Regions from separate parts of the Micromonospora profundi genome, predicted to be linked through region 2. Evidence: riboswitches for the same ligand, from Rfam matches in the RefSeq annotation. Region 2 holds a riboswitch; each other region holds the start of a gene.
The links. A riboswitch is a leader RNA that binds a small molecule or an ion and turns the genes downstream of it on or off. The one in region 2 is predicted to bind S-adenosylmethionine.
Positions count from the first base shown of each region.

Region 1: linked by a shared signal. The riboswitch ahead of F4558_RS14730 (hypothetical protein) and the one ahead of thrC (threonine synthase) in region 2 are both predicted to bind S-adenosylmethionine.
Region 3: linked by a shared signal. The riboswitch ahead of F4558_RS17210 (ABC transporter substrate-binding protein) and the one ahead of thrC (threonine synthase) in region 2 are both predicted to bind S-adenosylmethionine.

Region 1 is NZ_JAATJK010000001.1:3,375,547-3,382,686, reverse strand. Features, by position in the region: gene F4558_RS14750 (helix-turn-helix domain-containing protein) at 1-662, shown strand, start outside; gene F4558_RS14745 (S9 family peptidase) at 590-2,269, opposite strand; gene F4558_RS14740 (GIY-YIG nuclease family protein) at 2,822-3,541, shown strand; gene F4558_RS14735 (hypothetical protein) at 3,501-4,478, opposite strand; gene F4558_RS14730 (hypothetical protein) at 4,653-5,255, opposite strand; SAM riboswitch class IV at 5,285-5,405, opposite strand; gene F4558_RS14725 (serine/threonine-protein kinase) at 5,484-7,058, opposite strand.
Region 2 is NZ_JAATJK010000001.1:6,453,213-6,460,352, reverse strand. Features, by position in the region: gene F4558_RS28915 (GNAT family N-acetyltransferase) at 1-975, opposite strand, end outside; gene thrC (threonine synthase) at 1,265-2,551, opposite strand; SAM riboswitch class I at 2,562-2,697, opposite strand; gene F4558_RS28905 (DoxX family protein) at 2,854-3,303, opposite strand; gene F4558_RS28900 (ABC transporter permease) at 3,592-4,488, opposite strand; gene F4558_RS28895 (alpha/beta fold hydrolase) at 4,488-7,140, opposite strand, start outside.
Region 3 is NZ_JAATJK010000001.1:3,930,161-3,937,300, forward strand. Features, by position in the region: gene F4558_RS17190 (mycothiol transferase) at 1-120, opposite strand, end outside; gene F4558_RS17195 (hypothetical protein) at 418-609, shown strand; gene corA (magnesium/cobalt transporter CorA) at 640-1,761, opposite strand; gene F4558_RS17205 (APC family permease) at 1,956-3,905, shown strand; SAM riboswitch class IV at 3,978-4,089, shown strand; gene F4558_RS17210 (ABC transporter substrate-binding protein) at 4,370-5,242, shown strand; gene F4558_RS17215 (amino acid ABC transporter permease) at 5,288-6,064, shown strand; gene F4558_RS17220 (amino acid ABC transporter ATP-binding protein) at 6,067-6,804, shown strand; gene F4558_RS17225 (Na+/H+ antiporter) at 6,850-7,140, opposite strand, start outside.

The DNA of each region.
Region 1 (7,140 bases), 3.1 Mb from region 2:
ATCTACGCGCCCTCCGGCTGGCCCAGTCCGCCGGTGACCGCGTGTACGGCGGATATCTGCTCGCGGTCAACATCGCTCATCTGTCCCTGCATTGCAACCACCCCGAGCCTGCGCTGCGGATGGCGCTCGCGGCGTTGACGGGCAGCGAGAGTCACGCCACCCCGGCCGTGCGGGCCGCGTTGCACGCGGTGGCCGCCCGCGCCCAGGCCCGCCTCGGGCGCGAGGCGGCGTGCGCCGCCCACCTCGGCGTCGCGGAACGGCAGCTTGCGCGTAGCCGGGCGGGCGAGGAGCCGCCGTGGATTCGTTACTTCACTGTCGCCTACCTGGCCGACGAACTCGCCCACTGCTTTCACGATCTCGGCCAGCCCCGGCTGGCGCAACGGCACCTCGGCACAGCCCTCGCCGGGCTTCGTCCGTCGCACGTGCGCCGGCTCGCGATCGACACCGCGCTCCTCGCTTCGTCATTGGCAACGGCCGGGCGGATCGACGAAGCCTGTGCCACAGCGCGCACTGCGGTCGACCACGCCGCCGCGACCCTGTCCCACCGCTGCGTGCAACGCATCGTCGACGTCCAGGTCGACCTCGATCCCTACCGAGGCGAGCCGGAAGTACAGGAACTCGGCGAGTACGTGCGGCACCGGCTACCGTCCGCGGTGGTATAGCCGTCAGCCGGACGCCACTGCGGCATCGCCGAGCGGTAGTGGGCAAGCTCTGCTTCCAACGCCCGGGCAGCATGAGCCGAGGTGGCGACGTAATGCCCAACACCGTCGAGCAGCATCAGCTCGTGCGGCACGCCCCGATCTTGCAATTCGTCGGCGAGTTCCCGCACGTCGTCGGCGGTCGCTACGTCGTCGGCGGTGCCATGGATCATCAGGACCGGTCGGCGGATGTCCTCTGCACGAACTCGCCCGGCGCCACCCCGCAGCCGGGCCGCGTGTGCGCGCTGGAATCGAGGCACGGTTTCCGCCCAACGCTCGGGATCGACGATCGCTGACACGGCGGTTGCCGCAGCGAACGGACCGTCCTGTGTCATCCCATGTAACGCGGTATATCCGCCGGCACTGGCTCCACGGATGAACACCGCCCCCGGGACCGCCCGGCTCTCGGTCAGCAGGTGCTCGGCGACGGCGCGGCAGTCCACCACGTCGTCGATGCCCCAACGGCCGTAGAGGGCCTGCCGAAATGCCCGCCCGTACCCGGTGCTTCCCGTGTAGTCGACGTCGACGACGGCGAACCCGCGGCTGGTGAAGAACTGCGCCTGCCAGTCCAGCCGTACCAGGCTGGAAGCCGTCGGACCCGGGTGCGCCCGTACGATGACGGGCGCACACCAGTCCGGGGCCGCCCCGGTTGGCGGATATACCAGCGCCACCACCTCCCGGCTGCCTTCAACCGGGATGCGCAGCTCCACCGGCGTCGACACCGCTAGCTCGTCAAGCCCCGGATGCTCGGCCCGAGCCAACACCTCGACACGCGGCTCGTCGCCCAGGTGCACCAGCGCCACCTGCGGGGCCACCTCCGGTGACGATCCCACCAAGGCCACCGACGCGCCGCCGACCGCGAGGTACGGCTTGATCGACGTGTAGGGCAGCTTCACCGGCGTGACCGCTCCCGCTCGATCAACGACGGCCAGGTGGTGGCGGGGCCCTTCCTGCACCACCATCACAATTCGGCCATCAGTCAGGAAGTCGTAAGAGACGTAGCCCAGCTCCCACGGCTCGGCCGCGCACTCGGCCGCCACCGGAGCCACCGGCTCGACCGATTCTCCATCCCAGCGATAGAGGTTCCACCAGCCGCTGCGATCCGACGCGAAGTACAGGGCGGCGTCCGGCCCCCACCGCGGCTCCACCACGGACTCCGTCGGCCCGCCTGCGAGCTTCACCGGATCGCCGAGCAACCCGTCGGCACCGTAGGGTGCCACCCACAGCTCGCTCGCGTCCCACGGCATGTCCCGCTCACTCCACCGCAACCAGGCCAGCATTCCCGGCCGGGGTCGCGGAGCCCCGAAGAAGCCCGAAGTCTCCGCAAGCACCCGCATCACCGGGGCGCCGACGAACGAAACCGCCACCAGGGCGTCACCGTCGTCGGTCTCCCGTACAGCGAGCAGCTCGCCGTTGCCGATCGTCAGGTCACCGAACGACGACGAGTCCTCCACCATCAGGCGGACGTGGCCTTCGGTTACCCGGTAGAGGCCGTTCGCGCCGGCGCACCACACCTCGTCGCTGCTCGGGGCGTACGTACCACCGCCGTAGGCGTGCACACTGCTGGTCACGGCGAAACGCGATGGAGTTACGTCGGCCACGCCGTCGTCTGCCGACCACCGCACAAGGGTCGGGCCGCTCCCGGAGCTCGGACGGGACTCCAGCCAGTACAGCGCATCCCCGACCTTGCGTAGCTGGTCGAAGCCGATTGACGCGCGAACGGCGCTGGCCGCAGAGACGGCATCAGATTCTGGTGCCAACTCCACGGACTCCTCCTCGGGCGACGCCGCCAGCGATCCGTCGTGATGATTCATGGCGGTGAAACAGGATGCCATTGTCACCTACTTCCGGCCCGGCGGGCCGGACGCGGGCCAGCACGTGGGCGACCGCCCGAGTCTCCTCGCGGGTAGGGCCGGAGACCACGCAGAGGGTCATCTTGCCCGCTCCGCTCTCTCGGCCTGTAGTCGCGTGTTCCTTCGCAGGCGGGCGGCCTTCCGCACGGGCTCCGGCTCGGCGGCCAGCGAGTCGTGTTGGATACTCTTCCCGCTCATTCCGGCCGCTGCTGAGGTGGCCGGGATCGCCGCATCCGACGGCGCATGAAGCTACGGGAGGAGGAGGCGGTCGTGGCATCTCCAGTTCGAGACCATCGCGTGCAGGTCGTGCAGAAGTGGGGCTTCGGGATGGCCCCCGTCAAGCCCGAGGTCCAGCAGAAACGACGTCAGTCGGTAGCGGCCGTGCTGAGCTACCTGCAGAACGGCCCGATTGAGTCCAGCCCGTCACTGCTGGAGGCCCTGTCGGAAGTCAAGGGGCTCTACTCGCGCTGTCACAAGCAGGACCAGTGGGACTGGTTCACCGTGTGGCAACAGCTGGGCCGCCCTGGACGTAAGCGCTGCCTACAAGCTGGTGATGCGTTCGGTCGCCTACGGAGCGCGATCAGGGATGGCGACGATGCAACCGTTGCGAAGCAGCTCACGCTCCTGATTGACGCGGACGTGCAGGTCCATCTGGCCGGACTCGTCGGGGAACAGCCGCGTGAACCGCGAGGAGCTGGCTACATCTACGTGCTGTCGACTCGCGAGCAGCCTCGGATGCTGAAGATTGGCTACACCGAGCGGACCGTTGAGGAGCGGGTGAGGGAGATCAATCGGGCGACCGGCGTCGTTATCCCGTATGGCGTGCGCGCTTTGTGGGTGGTCGCGGATGCTCCGTCGGTGGAGGCCGAGCTGCACGATCGATTGGCGCCCTATCGGGTGCGCAAGGACCGCGAGTTCTTCGACCTCGATTACCGCGACGCGTCCGCCCTCATCCAGGGCTACATAGATGGTCTCCGACGCGAGGAGTAACGTGGTCGTCCCTGGCGAGCAGCTGATGGAAGGCCACACGTTCCTCCCTTAGATCAACGGGCCGGCCCGCCAACTCAGCCAGGAGTTCCGGTAGGCGCCACGTCGTCAGGTGTGCATAGCGGGCGTTGTAAACGCCGACGGCTTCGATGGCGAACTCGTCAGCGAAGTCCAGCAGTACGTAGCCGAGCAGCTGCATGATGGTCGGCGCTTCCAATGAGGACCGCCGCGTCCCGGCGCGGCGCTTGCTGCCGAGGCCCGTCTTGAGGTCGAGCAGCAGACCTGCGGCGATCAGATCGGCGTCGGCGTTCATCAACGATGACCCGGCGAAGGTCGGCCCGAGGGCCCACGCGCCATGCCGCGCCGACAGGGACGGCAGGAGGCTCCGCTCGGCGAAGGCGCGCAATGCCTGGAGCTCGTCGAGGGCCGCGGGTGGAGCGAGATCAAGTAGCTTCCCGGCGGTGATGGACCTTGGGGCCAGGGCCATCAACGGGGATCCGGGTGTGGAACCGACCCGGTACAGGTCGGTGAGGAGCGCCAGCGCCCAGCACGCCCGGGCAACGAGTTGATGGTCGGCTTCGCTGCCTGCGGCCGGCCCGGTGAACCGGGAGGTCCCCACGCTGTCGCCGCTTCGGGAGTAATCCAGCGTGCGCGCCAGTTCGTCGACCGCGTGCCGGAGTGGGGGAGTGCGCGCGCCGAGCAGTGCCAAGCGCAGATCCGGTCTGGGATGCAGCATGAAGCGCACCATCCAGTCGAAGGCCGAGCCGATGGTGCCAGGGTTTGCCTGACTCCCAGGCACGACAAGGGAGCCCACGGATTCCCGATACCGTGCCTGCAGGTCCTGCCAGCGGCCGAACCGCTCCTGAATGAACAACCTCGCTGGCGAGGCTCTGTTGCTCAATGCCACGGTCAGCGCCGGCCAACCACTGATGATGGTCATGCTTCGACCACCGGGCACCGACTTCGCTGCCCGCCACTGTCCATCATGGCCGGATGCTATCGAACGGCGCGGCATCCGAGCTGCCCGTTATCACCGGACCGTCGATGGGCGATGACCAGCCGGCTGCTGTTGGCGAGATCGGTTACCACCAACAGCAGCCGGCTGGACTGGCGATCAACGAGCGGTGGCCAAGAATTCGTTCTGCGCCTGCCGGAGGCTGCTGAGGTCGTGGGGGACGGGCATGACGCCGTAGCGGTCGAAAGCGTCGACGCTTGCTCCGAGCGACGGCGACCACCGTCGCTGCCACTCGACCAGCGGCACACTTGGGCCGACTGGGCGTAGTGGCTCGGCGAGCCGGTCGAACTCCACCTGCTGCCACTCGCGCAGCTCGTTACCACGCCGCGCGGAAGTCACCAGCGAGGCAGCGACCTCGGTGTTCGCGGCCGTCGGCGGCTGAACCACGTCGCCGTTCATGAGCGAGTGCCGGCCCAGCGGCAGTGCAGCACGGTGGCCGTACCATTCGCCGACGAGCTGCGAGACGTGTCGGCAGGTTTCGCAGGCCAGCCACGACCACCGGGTTCGGGTGATCACCGTGTCCCGGACGCACAACACACACAGGTCGAGGTCACCAGGGATGTCCTGGCCCTGCCACTGCTGCTCCCACTCCGGCGTACGGGGCTGGCACCGGCACCGCTGCTCGCGCGGGGCACCGTCGCGAAGGTGCCCGCAGGTCAGGCAGACCGCGAAGGCGGCCAGGTCCAGCTCGTTGAACGGCACGGTGAACTCGCTCTCCCGGTGCCATGAGGCACCCGCTCTTGCCGTGCCGCAGCTTGCGGTCGACCTGGTCTTCCCCCGGAGGCACCGTGCGCGGGTGGCGCGGTTGCCGGGTCAGCAAGCCGGGAGGCTTGACGCTGACCACTCTTGACGCCCAGGAAGCATAGAGATCATCGAGGCCGGGAGCAATCCCGCGGGGGGAGACCTGAGCCAACGGTGGTGGCGGAACTATCAGTCGGCGGCGAGTCTGAGCCGGGCAAGCAGGTCGGCCACTTCCCGGGTCAGCTCATGGTCTGGGCCGTAGACGACGCAGAGGTCGTCGTGCAGCGGTTGGAGCTCGTCTGCGGCCTCGGCGGCCTTGTCTTCGGAGACCAGCAGTATGCCGATGTTGAAACGTAGGTCGAGAGCGGTGGGGGAGACGTCGCCGGAGGCGGCGCGTACGTGCGTCAGCACCTGCCGGAACTGGCGCAGGGCTGTGGTGGCCTGGCCGAGTTCCGCCCGGCAATGGGCTGCCTGCCGCAGGCATTCCAACGCGTCCTCGCTGGTGGGGCCAGCGGTACGGGTGTATGCGGCGGCGAGGGCGTCGAACTCCGGCAGCGCGCGCCGGAAGTCCCCGCCGATGATGAGAATGGCCGCTCGCCGTGATCGCAGACCCAGCACCCGTGGACTTTCAGCACCGAGCGCCTCGCTGGCGGGTCCGATCACACCCTCGAGCACCTCGGCAGCCTGGGCGAACCGCTCGTCGTCCAGCAGCTCGTCGGATTGGGCAACGGCAGCCTTGATCGCGTCTCGAACCTCGGTCCGCAGGATCGCCGCCGGATCGGCGCTCGACGTGCCACTGCGCGGCGCCGGGACCACGGGAGCGGGTGCGGGTCGGCGGCGGGGCGCATTGGGTCGGCGGTACACCAGCGTCGGGTCGGGCATCGTGCTGCTCGCGCGCTCGGAGGCGGGCGGTGCCGATCCAGGTAGGGGCAGGAAGGGCAGCAGCCGCTCGTAGACGTCGTAGGCGTCCGCCGGCCGGTCCTCTGGGGCCTTGGCCAGCAGATCGAGGACCAGCTCCTCGATCGCTGCGGGCACGTCGTGGCGGAGCGTCCGTAGAGGTGGTGGCGGCTCGGTGACGTGCTGGTGCCACAGTTCGAAGTCGCTGCCGCCGGCGAAGACCCGCTGCCCGGCGAGGAGTTCGTGCAGCACGCAGCCCAGGGCGTACAGGTCGCTTTGCGGCGTGATCTGTGCGTTCTGGATCTGCTCGGGCGGCATGTAGTGGTGAGTGCCGAGGGCGCTGCCGGTTGCGGTGAGGCGGGTGACGTCGGTGCGCAGGATGGCGGCGATGCCGAAGTCGAGGAGCTTGATCGCCCCATCCGCGGTGACCAGGACGTTGTCGGGTTTGAGGTCGCGGTGCACGACGGGGATGGCGTGGGCGTGGGAGAGGACGGTGCAGATCTGCGCGGCGATAGCGGCGGCCCAGGTAACCGGCAGCGGATGCTGTGGGTCGATAAAGGCCCGCAGGGCGGTGCCACGGACGAACTCCATCACCAGGTAGAGCCGGTCGTAGGAGCGGTCGAGGACCGCGTCGTACACCTGGGGCACGCCGTGGTGTTGGATGCGTGCGGTGACGCGGGCCTCGCGGCGGAATCGCTTGGCGAACTCTTCCGCCTGCTGCGGGGTTTGCACGGCCTCGACGCGGATGAGTTTGATGGCGACCTCGCGGTCGAGGACGCTGTCGTAGCCGCGCCAGACGTGCCCCATGCCGCCGGAGCCGATCTCCTCGACCCGCTCGTATCGACCGGCGATCGGCTCTGCCCGCACCGTTGCCTCCACCCCTGCGACTGTCCCAGTCAGATGGTCAGTGTTGCGGTCGAACCGATCATCGTCCAGGGTTGCCGCCGCG
Region 2 (7,140 bases):
GCCGAGCCGCTCGTTGATCGCCACCATGTAACTGTTGCTTGCCGCGTTGAAGGTGTCGACGACGCGTACCGCCGGCTCGTGGGTGAGCAGGTGATGCAGATTTTCGATCTTGGCGAGCAGACCGAGCCGGTGCCCACGGTGAGCGGGGTCGACGATGGTGATCTGCTGGAAGGCGTGCCAGTCTGCGCTGGCGCCCACGTCGAGCAGGGTCCAGGCGACAAGCCGACCGGACGCCTCGTGTCGCATCCCGAGGTGGTAGCGCCGCCGGCCCCTGGCCTCCAACGCCCGGTCGGTGCCCCGGATGCGTTCGGCGTCGACCTGCTCCGGCTCCCACTGCACGTCGCCCATTGGCGCGTCGATGAGCAGTCGGCCGTCCAGATAGGCGATGTCCGCCAGGTACTCCGTCGGGGTCGCACCCTGCCAGGTGACGGACTGATAGCCCTCGGCCATGGTGTGGGCCTCGGCGAGCGCAGCGCGCAGCGCGACCCGGTCGATGCTGTCGATGTCGAGTCGGCGACGCACGTCGACAAGCGCGGCCTGGGCTCCTATCGTGGCGGCGAACGCGTCACCCGCCACTGATCGGGGCGGCCCGTCGGGCATCGTGGAGACGGTCATCCCGACCACCCGCTTGCGTCCGTGCTCGCGCAGCAGGCGTACCCCGTACTCGTGCAGTGCCCGGCCGACGCCGCGACGCCGCAGCTCGGGATGCACCGTCAGCTCGACTGTCGCGTTGTCGGTGTTGTCGAGCTGGGGCAGGTCCAGTTGCAGGTAGCCGGCCGGTACGCCGTCCAGCCGGGCCAGCGCCCAGAGCGACTCGGTGCCGGGCATCGGCGTGTGGAACAGCGCGTCGAAGCGACGCCGGCAGAACGGCGGGAAGTCCGGCATGTCGACGTCGTTGGCGGCCGCGCCGATCCGGTACGCCTCGTCGACAGCGGCCCGGTCGGCGCCGTCGAAGGACGCGATCGTGATGCTCATGCCGGCGAGCCTGTCACCGGGAAAAGCGATCGGGCCACCGAATTAATCCGGTGGCCCGATCGGACGTGGTCGGGAGGGACACTCGCACAACGCCTCCGGCGTTGGGTCGCAAGAACTTCAAAAGTCTCCGGCGAAATGCCCTCCCGCACGGAGCATCTTGCGCCGTCCGGTTCCTGTCGTCAAGTCCGCAGCGGCGGGTTTTCTACACTCACTGCGAAAAGCCAGTTACAGGGCGGATCGGCCCGATCCCCCGTCCGGGCGATCCCCCGCCCCCGACCGGCGGTGGACGTCAGCCGAGGAGACCGGCGTCGCGGGCGGCGCGCAGAGAGGGCTTGATGTGGTGGGTCGGGCCGACCTGACCGGCCACGGCGTCGATGGTCTTCAGCCCTTCGCCGGTGTTGAACACGACAGTCTCGGCCGTCGGGTCGAGCCGACCGGACTCGACAAGCTTGCGCAGTACCGCCACGGTGACGCCACCCGCGGTCTCGGCGAAGACCCCGGTGGTGCGGGCCAGGTCGCGGATGCCGGCACGGATCTCGTCGTCGTCGACGTACTCCATCCAGCCGCCGGTGCGACGGACCGCCTCCAGCGCGTAGAGGCCGGCGGCCGGGTCACCGATGTTGAGGGACTTGGCGATGCCTGTCGGCTTGACCGGGGTGATGGTGTCGGTGTCGGCGTGCAGCGCCGAGGCGATCGGGTTGCAGCCGGCCGACTGGGCGCCGAAGACCTTCCAGCCACCGGCCGGCGCCTCGACCAGGCCGATCTCGACAAGCTCGGAGAACGCCTTGTCAATCTTGGTGAGCAGCTCGCCGCTGGCCATCGGGATGACCACCTGGGCGGGGATCCGCCAGCCGAGCTGTTCGGCGACCTCGTAGCCGAGGGTCTTGGAGCCCTCCGCGTAGTACGGCCGGACGTTGACGTTGACGAACGCGGTGTCCTCGAACTCGTCGGTCTCGACCAGCTCGCCGCAGAGCCTGTTCACGTCGTCGTACGAGCCGTCGATGGCGACGAGTTCGCCGCCGTAGACGGCGGTGGTGATGACCTTGCCCTGTTCCAGGTCGCTGGGGATGAAGACAATCGAGGGCACCCCGGCCCGGGCGGCGTGCGCGGCCACCGAGTTGGCCAGGTTGCCTGTCGACGCGCAGGCGAACCGGGTGAAGCCGAGCGCCTTGGCGGCGGTGAGCGCCACCGACACGACCCGGTCCTTGAACGAGTGGGTGGGATTGGCGCTGTCGTCCTTGACCCAGAGCGGCGCGGTGATGCCCAGCTCGGCGGCGAGGTGCGGGGCCGCCACCAGCGGCGTCAGACCGGGGTTGACGGTGACCCGGGTGGCCGGGTCCTGACCGGCGGGCAGCAGCGCGGCGTACCGCCAGATGTTGTTCGGGCCGGCCTCGATCTGCTCGCGGGTGACGGTGGCTAGGGCGGCGGTGTCGTAGTCGACCTCCAGCGGGCCGAAACACTCGTAGCAGGCGTGCTGCGCGGCGAGCGGGTAGCGGGCCGAACAGGCGCGGCAGACCAGGGCGCGGGCGGGGCTGGCGGAGGTGTCGATGCCGGAGGCGGCGAGCGTCGACGTCATGTCGAGAGTCCTCTCATCTTTCCCCGCATCGCACGGTGCGGCAGGGACGGAATTGGCACCTGCCCCACGGGTCGCTCAGCGGTGAGCGCGCGGGGTGGTTGCCGGGGCGTCGTCGGGCCGTATCCCTCAGCCCCTCTGGATGAGGTATTCAGTTGTGCCGCCGATTCTAGGCACCGGCGGCCGTCGCATCCAGCGCTGATCCCACGCTGTGAGCTAACCGACCAGGCCAGGACGGGTGACGAGCACGGCGCGTCGCCGGGGCCGCCTCGTCGAGGCCCCGGCGACGCGCGGTGGGAGTGCGGTCAGACCGGTACCGAAGTGGGCTCGGCGATCGGCGCGGTCAGAGTGGCGGGGCGACGCCGGGCCAACAGCGAGTCGAGCGCCCAGGAGCCTGGGCCGAGCACCGCGACCAGCAGGAAGGACCAGCAGAAGAGCGCGGACAACTCACCGCCGTTCTGTAGCGGCAGCAGGCCGTCCGGCTGGTGCACGACGAAGTAGGCGTACGCCATCGAACCGGAGGCGAGAATCGCGGCCGGTCGGGTGAAGAGACCGACAAGCACCAGCGCACCGCAGATCAGCTGAATCAGCGCGGCCCACCAGCCTGGCCACGTGCCGAGGGGTATCGCCTTGCCGGTCACGGGGTTGCCGCCGAACAACCCGAAGATCGAGGACAGGCCGTGCAGCGCGAACAGCAGGCCGGTCACGATGCGGAACAGGGACAGGATCGGCCCGCCGAGCCGAGAGACGTTCATGGAACCTCCCATAGATGGATATCGATACCACCCATCATGGAGCATGAATCCATCGAAGTTAATAGATTCCTTGCTAGTGGGAAAATCCCTGCTCGGAACAAGCCGGGCGTGATCGCCTCCTGTGGGAGCGCTCCCGCAACCGACGGTACCGCTCCGCGCGCGGTCCGTACACCCTGTCGGCCTCGTCGATAGTTGCGGCGGCACGTTTCCGGCTTCCCGGAAATCGCGCATCCCACCCGACCGACGCCCCAGGAAGCGAGTCGATCGAGCGGTGGCGTCAGGTGGCCGCTACGACGTGATGTCCTTGCGGGTGAACCGCCAGAACGCCAGCCCCCAGAACAGCGTCGCGTAGCAAATCGCCGAGATGCAGCCGCGCACCACGTCGTCGGTCTGCACCGGGGTGGAGAGCAGCCCCAACCAGGCGGTGCTGAAGTGGGTGGGCAGGAAGTCGCGCAGAGCCCCCAGGGCGGTGATCTGGTCCAGGATGCTGGACAGGATCCACAGCAGCACGGCGCCACCGACAGCGCCGAGCGCGGCGTCCGTCGTCACCGACAGCAGGAACGCCAGCCCCGCCACCACCAGGAGTACGACCGCCAGGTAGCCGAGCACGGCGAGCAGCCGGAGCAGCCCCTCGGTCGGCTCCAGCTCGGCGGCGACAGTGCTGCGCAGCGGCGACCAGCCGTAGCGCAGGGTGCCGGCCACCAGCGCGGTGCCGGCCAGCAGGAGCAGGGCCAGCCCCGAGTACGCGAGCGCGACCACGAGCTTCACCGTGAGCAGCCGGGCACGGGGCACAGGGACGGCCAGCAGGTAGCGCAGACTCCCCCAGCTCGCCTCGCTGGCCACCGTGTCGCCGCAGAACAGCGCGACGACCACCACCAGCAGGAACGACGCCGACACGAAGATCGAGAACAGGGTGAAGTTGAGCCCGCCCGAGGTGGCCAGCTCGACCAGGCTGGAGAACTCGTTGCGGCCGTTGTCGTCGTCACCGCCCGAGTCGAACTGGAACGCGATCAGGATGATCAGCGGCAGCAGCACCATGAACCCGAGCGCCAGCTGGGTGCGCCGCCGGGACGCCTGCCGGCGGAACTCCGCAGCGAACGGCATGGTGGCCGACGGCCGGTAGCCCCGGGCCGCACCGGCCGGATCGGTGACGCCCGACGGCGTGTCGACGGAAGAGCCAGCCATCACCGGTCACCGCTTCCCCGAGAGTTCTCGCCCACCAGGGCGAGGAACGCGTCCTCCAGGCGGCGCCGGGGCACCACCCGGTCCACTCCGATGCCGGCGCGTACCAGCTCGGCCACCACCTCGCTGCGGGCCGTGCCGTTGGTGTCGACCACCAACTGCCCGTCGCTCTCCGGCAGCACCCGTACGCCGTGCAGGCCGTCCAGCACCTGCCGCGCCGCCACCGGGTCGCTGACATCGAACAGCACGCTCGGCGACTCCCCCACGATCTCCTCCACCGGCCCGGACGCCACGATCCGGCCCTTGTTCACCACCACCGCGTGGGTGCAGGTCTGCTCCACCTCGGCCAGCAGGTGACTGGAGACCAGCACCGCGCGCCCGTCGGTGGCGTACCGCTGGAGGACTCGGCGCATCTCGGCGATCTGCGGCGGGTCGAGCCCGTCCGTCGGTTCGTCGAGCACCAGCAACTCGGGCAACCCGAGCATGGCCTGGGCGATCGCCAGTCGTTGGCGCATGCCGTGGCTGTAGTTCTTGATCTTCCGGTGCACCGAGTCGCCCAGCCCGGCGATCTCCAACGCCGCGTCGAAGTGCGCGTCCTCCCACGGCCGCCCGGTCGCCCGCCAGTACGCCTTCAGGTTGTCCAGGCCGGACAGGTGCGGCAGGAAACCGGGCCCCTCCACGAGCGCGCCGATGCGGGAGAGCACCGGTGAGCCGGGCACCAGCCGCCGACCGAAGACGTAGATCTCACCGGCGGTCGGCTGGGTCAGCCCCATCAGCACCCGCAGGGTCGTGGTCTTACCGGCCCCGTTGGGCCCGAGCAGGCCCACCACCTGCCCCGGATGCACCTCGAAGTCGACGTTCGACACGGCCACGAAGCCGTCCGCGTACTCCTTGCGCAGGGCGCGCACGGCAAGCGGCGTGTCCGCGTACTCCGGATGCACCGAGCGGTCCTGGCGGCGGTGGCGGCGGCGGACAACTGCGACGACCACGACGAGCCCGATCGCGATGGCCGCGAGCAGGCCGGCGAGCACCCAGCGCCACACGGTCGCGGCAGTGGGGATCGGCTCTCCGTCGATCGTGGGCAGGCTCACCGCGCCGTCCACCGCAACCGTGTAGACGGTGGGCTCGGCCGGAGTGGTGTACGCCTGGTCGGACGTGGCGACCACAAGGCGCAGCCGGTGTCCGGCCTCGACACGGTGGACGATGCCGGGCAGCGTCACGGTGACCGGGCGGGCATCCTGCACCTGCTCCGGCAGACCGGTGAGCCGGACCGGCGCGACCAGCCCGTTCGACAGGGTCGCGGCGCCGTCCTTGTCGACGTCGTAGAGCTTGACGAAGAGCACCGCCTCGCCGGTCGGCGACGCGGCCCGCACTGTGACTGTGGGCGCGCCCGCCACGTCCACCGCCTCGGTCAGCGGCGTCGACTCGAACCGGGCGTGCTGGCCCGGAACGTCGCCGGCCACCCCGCCGAGCAGCGAGGTGAGCCCGCCGGCGAACGGGATCGAGGAGATCGCCGCCGGATTGCCGTTCGGCGGGTTCGCGATCGGCTGCGGCGGGCCGGCGACGGTGACCTCTCGGCGGCTGTCGCCGTCCAGGCCCGGATAGTCGGTGGCGCGGAAGCCGGTGGCGACCAGACCCCTGTCGAGCGCGTCGAAGCCGGCGATGCGCGACCAGGTGAAGTCGTCACCGGGCGCGTCGCCCTCGCCCTTGACGTAGTGGTCGAGCCACTGGACGGTCAGGAACTTCACCCGGTCCGAATCCGAGCGGGGGCCAGCGCCGCCGTCGTGACCGCCGGTGAACCAGGCGACCCGCACCGGGGTGCCGGCGGCGGCGATGCCCTTGGCGTTGGCGTCCGCCTCGCCCAGGGGAAAGAGAGTGTCCGCCTCGCCCTGCACCAGCAGGGTGGGTGCCGTGATCCGGTCCAGCACGCCCGCCGGGCTGGACCGGCGCAGCAGGTCCACGGCGGCCTGGTCGGCCTGGCCGGTGGTGGCGATCCGCAGGTACGCGGCGCAGATGTCGGCGGCGAACCGGCCGCACGCAGGGTCGGCCGCTCCGGACGGTGCGCCACCCGGACCGGTGCCCGGCCCGCTGCCCGGCCCCGGGCTGGGCGGTCCGGCCGACGCGGGTGCGCCCTCCGGCTGGGCGGCTGTCGTCCCGGAAAGCCCGGCCGGGCCGCTGCCCACGTTGCCGCCCCCGCCGAAGAAGAGGCCCGCCCAGCCCTTCTTGAACACGCCCTCGGTCGGCGAACCGCCGGTGCTCTCCGGCAGGAACGCGCGGGACAGGTCGTTCCAGGTGATCATGGGGACGATCGCGTCCACCCGCCGGTCCTGGGCGGCCAGCAGCAGCGCCAGCGCGCCACCGTACGAGCCGCCGACCACGCCTACCTTCGGATCGCCAGGAGCGTCGGTGCGCACCTCGGGCCGGTCGGCCAGCCAGTCCAGCAGCCGCTGCGCGTCGCGTACCTCGTAGTCCGGGCTGTCCAGGTGGATCTGACCACCGCTGCGACCGAAGCCCCGCGCGGTCCAGGTGAGCACCGCGTACCCGCGCCCGGCGAACTCCTCCGCGTCGGAGCGCACCGAATCCTTTGTGCCGCCGAACCCGTGCGCCAGCAGCACGGCCGGCACCTTCCGTCCGGACGAGGCGTCGTCCGGCAGG
Region 3 (7,140 bases), 2.5 Mb from region 2:
CGAGTTGGCGCCCGGTGCGGGCGTCCAGCGCAGCTGCTCCGGGGTGAGCCCGTCGACGGCCGAGCGGACAAGGTCGGGCAGCCGGTCGTAGGTTTCGGTCAGAAGGTCGTTCACGTCCACAGGTCACGTCTCCTTGTCGATTGCGGGTCAGGTACCGCCGACACTCAACGGCCAAACCTCGGCCGCCAGGTTGATCATGGTCCTGTCCGCGGCATGGGTGACCAGCGACTAGGTGCGTAATGTCCGGTTTGGCAGGCGACAGTCGGGAAACCGAAAACAGGCGGTGCGGATGTGGCCGGCCGTGGGATGGTTCGACGTGGATGCCGTACCGGTGTCGACCCGCCGGGATGCGGGTGGCCCGGCCGGTGGCGCGGGAGCACACCGCTTCGCCGAGGGCGGCTTCGACGAGGAGAGGCAGTGCCCATGCAGGCTCAGCGCAGGCCACCGCGCAACCAGCGGAGCCAGACCCGGGACGACCGGACCGGCGGCGGCATGACCGGGGCGGCCACGCCACTGACCATCTGGGCCGCCGCCGTGCTGCTCGGCCGGATCGGCGCCGGTGACGACGACATCGAGGACGAGCGGCACATCCTGCGCGGCATCGAGTGACAGCGCGCGGCCCGGTGGCCGCCAGCGCGCTCACAGCCAGCCGCGCCGCTTGAAGATCAGGTAGAGGGTGCCGCAGACCAGCAGCATGAGCAGCAGCGCGAACAGGTAACCGAAGCGCCAGTGCAGCTCGGGCATGTGGACGAAGTTCATGCCGTACACGGTGCCGATAAGCGTGGGCGCGAACAGGATCGCCGCCCATGAGGACACCTTCTTCAGCTCCTCGTTCTGCGCGTAACTGGCGGCGGTGAGGCTGCGCATCTCCTCGTTCTGCTGCTGCGAGACGAGGGTGGCGTTGACGGTGAGGATGCTCTGGAGCAGGTGCCGGAAACCGTCCACCCGCTCCACCACCTGGGTGAGGTGGTCGGTGACGTCCCGCAGGTAGCGGCTCAGTTCCTCGTCGGCGCCGTCACCGCCGGCCAGCGCGCCGAGCATTGCCAGCAGCGGTCGGGCCGCCCGCTGGAACTCGATGACCTCCCGGCTGAGCCCGTAGATGCGCCGGCTGGCGTTCGGGTCACCGCCGAAGACCTGCGTCTCGATCTCGTCGATGTCGTTCTCCAGCCCCGCCACCACCGGCGCGTACCCGTCGACGACCTGGTCGAGGACCGCGTACAGGACCGCCTCGGGCCCCTGGGCGAGCATCGGCGCGTCGGCCTCCATCCGTCGCCGCACAGCGGCCAGGTCGGGGGCCTCACCGTGCCGGACCGTCACCACGAAGTCCGGCCCGATGAACAGGTGCAGCTCGGAGAACTCGACCTCTTCCCGCATGTCGTCGTAGCGGGCGGCGCGCAGCACCACGAACAGGGTGTCGCCGTACTGCTCCAGCTTGGGCCGCTGGTGGGCGTTGATCGCGTCCTCGACCGCCAGGTCGTGCAGGCGGAACTCCCGGGCCAGCGAGGTGATCTGGTCGATGTCGGGCCGGTACAACCCGATCCAGGCCATCGCGTCGGTCTGCTCCTGGAGGCAGCGGTACGTGTCGGCGAGACCGTTCGGTGAGGCGAACCGGTGCCCCTGGACGTAGACGGCGCTGTCGACAAGACCGCCGGAGGGCTCCGTGGTCGGCTCCCCCATGGGTGGCACGCCGACGCGGGTCTCGTACTCGTCGAGTTGGCGGCCGAAACCACCGCCCGGGCGAAACCGACGGCCGCCGACCATGACGCGCTCCCTTTTCCGGTGCCGCCCGTCCGGCGGCCTCCCCACCGGGACGCGCTGCTTTCCCCGGGCCCTGCGGCCCGAAACCCTCCGGCGTGCCGCCCGCCGGACGCCCGGCGACCAACGGTTTCGGCGGACGGGCGGCGGTGCGCCGACGGATACTCGCGGTGACCATGGGCGGGACGGGGGTAGCGCCGATGGAGGTCGACAGGCGCGCCGGCCGGCGGACCGACCGGGTGCGACGCTGGCTGCTCGCCGACGCGTCGGAGCGGCCCGTGCCGCAGGGTCTGCACGCCCGCCCACCGGCGCAACGGAACCACCCGTGGTGGAAGGTGATGTGCCTGACCGGCGTCGATTACTTCTCGACGCTCGGCTACCAGCCGGGCATCGCGGCGCTTGCCGCCGGGGCGCTCTCGCCGGTGGCGACCCTTGTGCTGGTGCTCGTGACGGTGCTGGGCGCGCTGCCGGTCTACCGGCGGGTGGCGGTGGACAGCCCGCACGGTGAGGGTTCCATCGCGATGCTGGTACGCCTGCTGAGCTACTGGCCGGGCAAGCTGTTCGTGCTGGTGCTGCTCGGTTTCGCGGCCACCGACTTCATCATCACCATCACCCTGTCCGCCGCCGACGCCACGGCGCACCTCGACGAGAACCCGTTCTGGCCCAGTGGCCTCAAGGGTCACGAGGTGCTGCTCACGCTGCTGCTCGTGGCGCTGCTCGGCGCGGTGTTCCTCAAGGGCTTCGGTGAGGCCGTCGGGATCGCCGTCGTCCTGGTCGCTGTCTACCTGACGTTGAACGCCGTGGTGATCGTCGACGCGCTGTGGCGGGTGGTGACCCATCCGAGTGCGGTCGGGGACTGGACCACAGCCCTGACCACCGGGCACGGCGACCCACTGATGGTCGTCGCGCTGTCCCTGCTGGTGTTTCCGAAGCTGGCGCTGGGCCTCTCTGGCTTCGAGACCGGCGTGGCGGTGATGCCGCACATCCGGGGGGACCGGCGGGACTCGGAGGACCGTCCGCTGGGCCGGATCCGGGGCGCGCGTCGCCTGCTCACCACCGCCGCCGCCACAATGAGCGTCTTCCTGATCACCAGCAGCGTGACCACCACAGTGCTGATTCCGCCCGAGGCGTTCCAGCCGGGTGGTCCGGCGAACGGGCGGGCCCTGGCCTATCTGGCGCACGAGAATCTCGGCCAGGTCTTCGGCACGGCGTACGACCTGTCGACGATCGGGATCCTCTGGTTCGCGGGCGCCTCGGCGATGGCCGGCCTGCTCAACCTGGTGCCCCGCTATCTGCCCCGGTACGGCATGGCGCCGGCCTGGGCGCGGGCGGTCCGGCCGTTGGTGCTGGTGTTCACCGGCGTCGCGTTCCTCATCACGATCATCTTCAGGGCCAGCGTCGACGCGCAGGGCGGCGCGTACGCCACAGGGGTTCTGGTCCTGATCACCTCGGCGTCGACGGCGGTGACCCTCGCGGCACGGCGGCGCGGGCAGCGCGGGCGCATGATCGCGTTCGGAGTCATCGCCGTCGTGTTCGTCTACACAACGGCGGCGAACGTGGTGCAACGCCCCGACGGCGTCAAGATCGCCGCCTGCTTCATCGGTGCGATGATCCTGGTGTCGGCGCTTTCGCGGGTGCTGCGGGCCTTCGAGTTGCGTGTCGACCGGGTCGAGTTGGACCCGCTCGCGACGGCGTTCGTCGCCGAGCGTGCCGGGCGTCGGATCCGCCTCATCGCCCACGAGCCGGGGCGACGCGACCTGGCGGAGTACCGCGACAAGCTGGCGCAGACCATGGCCGACAACGACTTCCCCGACGACAGCGACGTCGTCTTCGTCGAGGTCCACGTCACCGACCCGTCGGATTTCGAGACCGGGCTGCTGGTGCGCGGCAGTGTGGCGCACGACCGCTTCCCGGTGCTCAGCCTGGCCAGTTCGTCGGTGCCCAATGCGCTGGCCGCCCTACTGCTGGAGATCCGCGACCGCAGCGGTCGGCGCCCCCACATCTACTTCGAGTGGACCGAGGGCGGTCCGGCCCGCAACGTCCTGCGCTACCTGGCGTTCGGGCAGGGCGAGATCGCCTCGGTGACCAGGGAGATCCTGCGCCGCCAGGAGCCCGACCCGACGCGCCGGCCGCACGTGCATGCCGGCTGACCAGGCAACGGACGGTGAGCGTGGTCATATCGGCTGGACGGCGGGCCGGGGTCTGCTGCTAGCCTCGGCGCAGGTCATGAGTGCCAGCGCGAAGCCCCGGCTTGCTGGCCGGCAACCCTCCTCCGCGGTGGGGTGCCCCGGGTGAAGACCAGGCACCGGCAGGACGCCGGTGCAAGCGTGGCCTGGCACCCAGGTCAGCACAGACCCGGGAGACCTCTATGCGCATCCTCACCACCGATCCACACGCCGACGGCGCGGACTTCCGCACAGGTCGGGTCACGCCGGTACTGATCCGGCGACGGCACGTGGACATGATGCGGGTGTGCAGCGCCGCCTGTCGCGGCCGCGCAGCGCACTAGCGCACTCCCCCTTTCCAGGAACCACACCAGCGGTACGCCCTCATCGGGCGCACCGTGGGCGGCGCACGTCCACGCCCGCCCCTGACGCGACCTTCGGAGACACTCGTGCGATTCCTTCCTGCCCTGACCCGTGCCGCCGCTGTCGGTGCCGCCGCGATCCTCGCCGCGACCGCCCTCACCGCCTGCGGCTCCGACGACTCCTCGTCCGAGGCCACCGCCAACCCGTACAACCTGGCGCAGCCCGGCGTGCTGCGGGCCGGCACCCTGTCCGACGCGCCGCCGAACGTGTTCCTCAAGGACGGCAAGTTCACGGGCTTCGACAACGACCTGCTCACGGCGGTCGCCGACAAGCTCGGCCTGAAGGTCGAGTTCGTCGGCACCGACTTCTCCGCGCTGCTGTCCCAGGTCAACAACCGCAAGTTCGACGTCGGCAGTTCCTCGATCACCATCACCGAGGCGCGGAAGAAGACAGTCGACTTCGGCAACGGCTACGACTTCAGCTACTTCGGTCTGGACGTTCCGGCCGGCTCGCCGATCACCGGCTTCGACCAGCTCGCCGGCAAGCGGGTCGTCGTGGTGCAGGGCACCGTCCAGGACGACTACGCCACCGGCCAGAAGCTCGACCCGGTCCGCGTGCCGGACTACAACGGCGCGGTCAACCAGCTCAAGGCGGGCACCGCCGACGCGTGGATCGCCCCCGCGGAGATCGGCGACAAGTTGGCCGCCGAGAGCAACGGCAAGATCACCGTGGCGGCGAAGCAGCTCAGCAACTCTCCGACCGCGTACGCGGTGGCCAAGGGCAACGACAAGCTGCGCGAGGCGCTGAACAAGGGCCTCGACGAGGTCATCGCGGACGGCACGTGGAGCCGGTTGCAGGCGCAGTACTACCCGGGCCGGCCGGTTCCGGAGGACTTCAAGCCGGGCAGCGGCACGGTGGCAGTGCCGTCGGCTGCTGCGTCCGCGTCCGCCGCTTCCTGACGGCGTACCGGTGACGAGCGAGCAGGGCGGTAGGAGAGGCGACCGATGGATCCGTTGAGCACCCTGTGGGAGACCTTCTTCGACTGGAGGTCGATGCGCGAGGCACTGCCCGACATGCTGACCGTCGGGCTGCCCAACACCCTGATCCTGGCGGTCTCCGCCGCCCTGCTCGGCTCCGTGCTGGGCCTGCTGCTCGCTGTCGCCGGCATCTCCCGCAGCCGGTGGCTGCGCTGGCCGGCGCGCGTCTACACCGACATCTTCCGCGGGTTGCCGGCGGCGGCCACGATCCTGCTGATCGGCGTCGGGCTCGCCCCGCTGGGAATGGAGATCTGGGGGCCCGACCCCTACCCGCTGGGCATTCTGGCGCTGTCGCTCATCGCGTCGGCGTACATCGGTGAGATCTTCCGCTCGGGCATTCAGTCGGTGGAGGCCGCCCAGTTGGAGGGCGCTCGCGCGCTCGGCTTCTCCTGGGCCGACTCGATGCGGCTGGTGATCATTCCGCAGGGCATCCGGCGGGTCCTGCCCGCCTGGGTCAACCAGCTCATCGCGCTGATCAAGGACTCCAGCCTTGTCTACTTCCTCGGGCTGGTGGCAAGCCAGCGGGAGCTGTTCCGGATCGGGCAGGACTACGCGGCAAACACCGGCAACCAGTCCGCGCTGCTGCTGGCCGGGCTCTTCTACCTGGCGTTGACAGTCCCGCTGACGCACATCGTCAACTGGATCGACCGGCGGCTGCGCCTCGGCCGGCCGGCGACCGCGCCACCAGACGACGACGAGGACGAGCTGGCGCTTGCCGGCATTCCGGAAGGAGACCGCCGATGAGCATCGCGACGACAACCTCGGTCAGCCTCGACGCGCGGGACGTACACCTCGCCTTCGGGCCCACCCGGGTGCTGCGCGGCGTCGACCTGACAGTGCCGCGCGGTGCGACGGCCTGCGTGATCGGGCCCTCCGGTTCGGGCAAGTCCACTCTGCTGCGTACCCTCAACCGGCTCATCGAGCCGGACCGCGGCGACGTGCTGCTGGACGGGCGCAGCGTGCTGGGCGACGACCCGGACGCGCTGCGGCAGCGGGTGGGAATGGTCTTCCAACAGTTCAACCTCTTTCCGCACATGAGCGTGCTGCGCAACATCACCCTCGCACTGCGCCGGCTGCGCAAGCTCAGCGAGGACGAGGCGGTCGCGGTCGCCCGCGCCCAGTTGGAGCTTGTCGGGTTGGCCGGAAAGGCCGACGCCCGGCCGACGCAACTCTCCGGCGGCCAGCAGCAGCGCGTGGCGATCGCCCGGGCGCTGGCCCTGCGCCCCGAGGTGATGCTTTTCGACGAGGCCACCTCGGCGCTCGACCCCGAGCTGGTGAAGGGCGTACTCGGCGTGATGGCCGACCTCTCCGCCGGCGGAATGACGATGGTGGTGGTCACCCACGAGATGGGCTTCGCCCGGCAGGTCGCCGACACCGTCGCCTTCATGGACCGGGGCGTGGTGCTGGAGGCCGGCCCACCGGAGAGGATCTTCGAGGGGGCCGAGCATCCACGGCTGCGCCGGTTCCTCGACCAGGTGCTCTGAGCCGCGCTCGACCAGGTGCTCTGAGCCGCGCCCCGCAGGGCAGCGTCAGTCCTCGGGGCCGCGCCCCAGCAGCCGGATCTCCTCGTTGTCGAGCGTGGCCTGCAACTCAAGCAGCACGAGGTCGTCGATCTCCCGCCTGTCGCGCATTCGGGTGACCTCGCGCCGCTTGTGGGCGAGAAGCCCGAGGCGCAGTTGGCGTTCCAGGTCACGCTCCTCGGCCGTCTCCCCACCGCCCTCCTTCACGTCCGCCAGGTGCCGTTGGTATTCGGCCTCCAAGCGGCGAACCGCGTCCTCCCCGGCACCGATCTCCGCGGCGACCTGGGGCATCGCGGACAG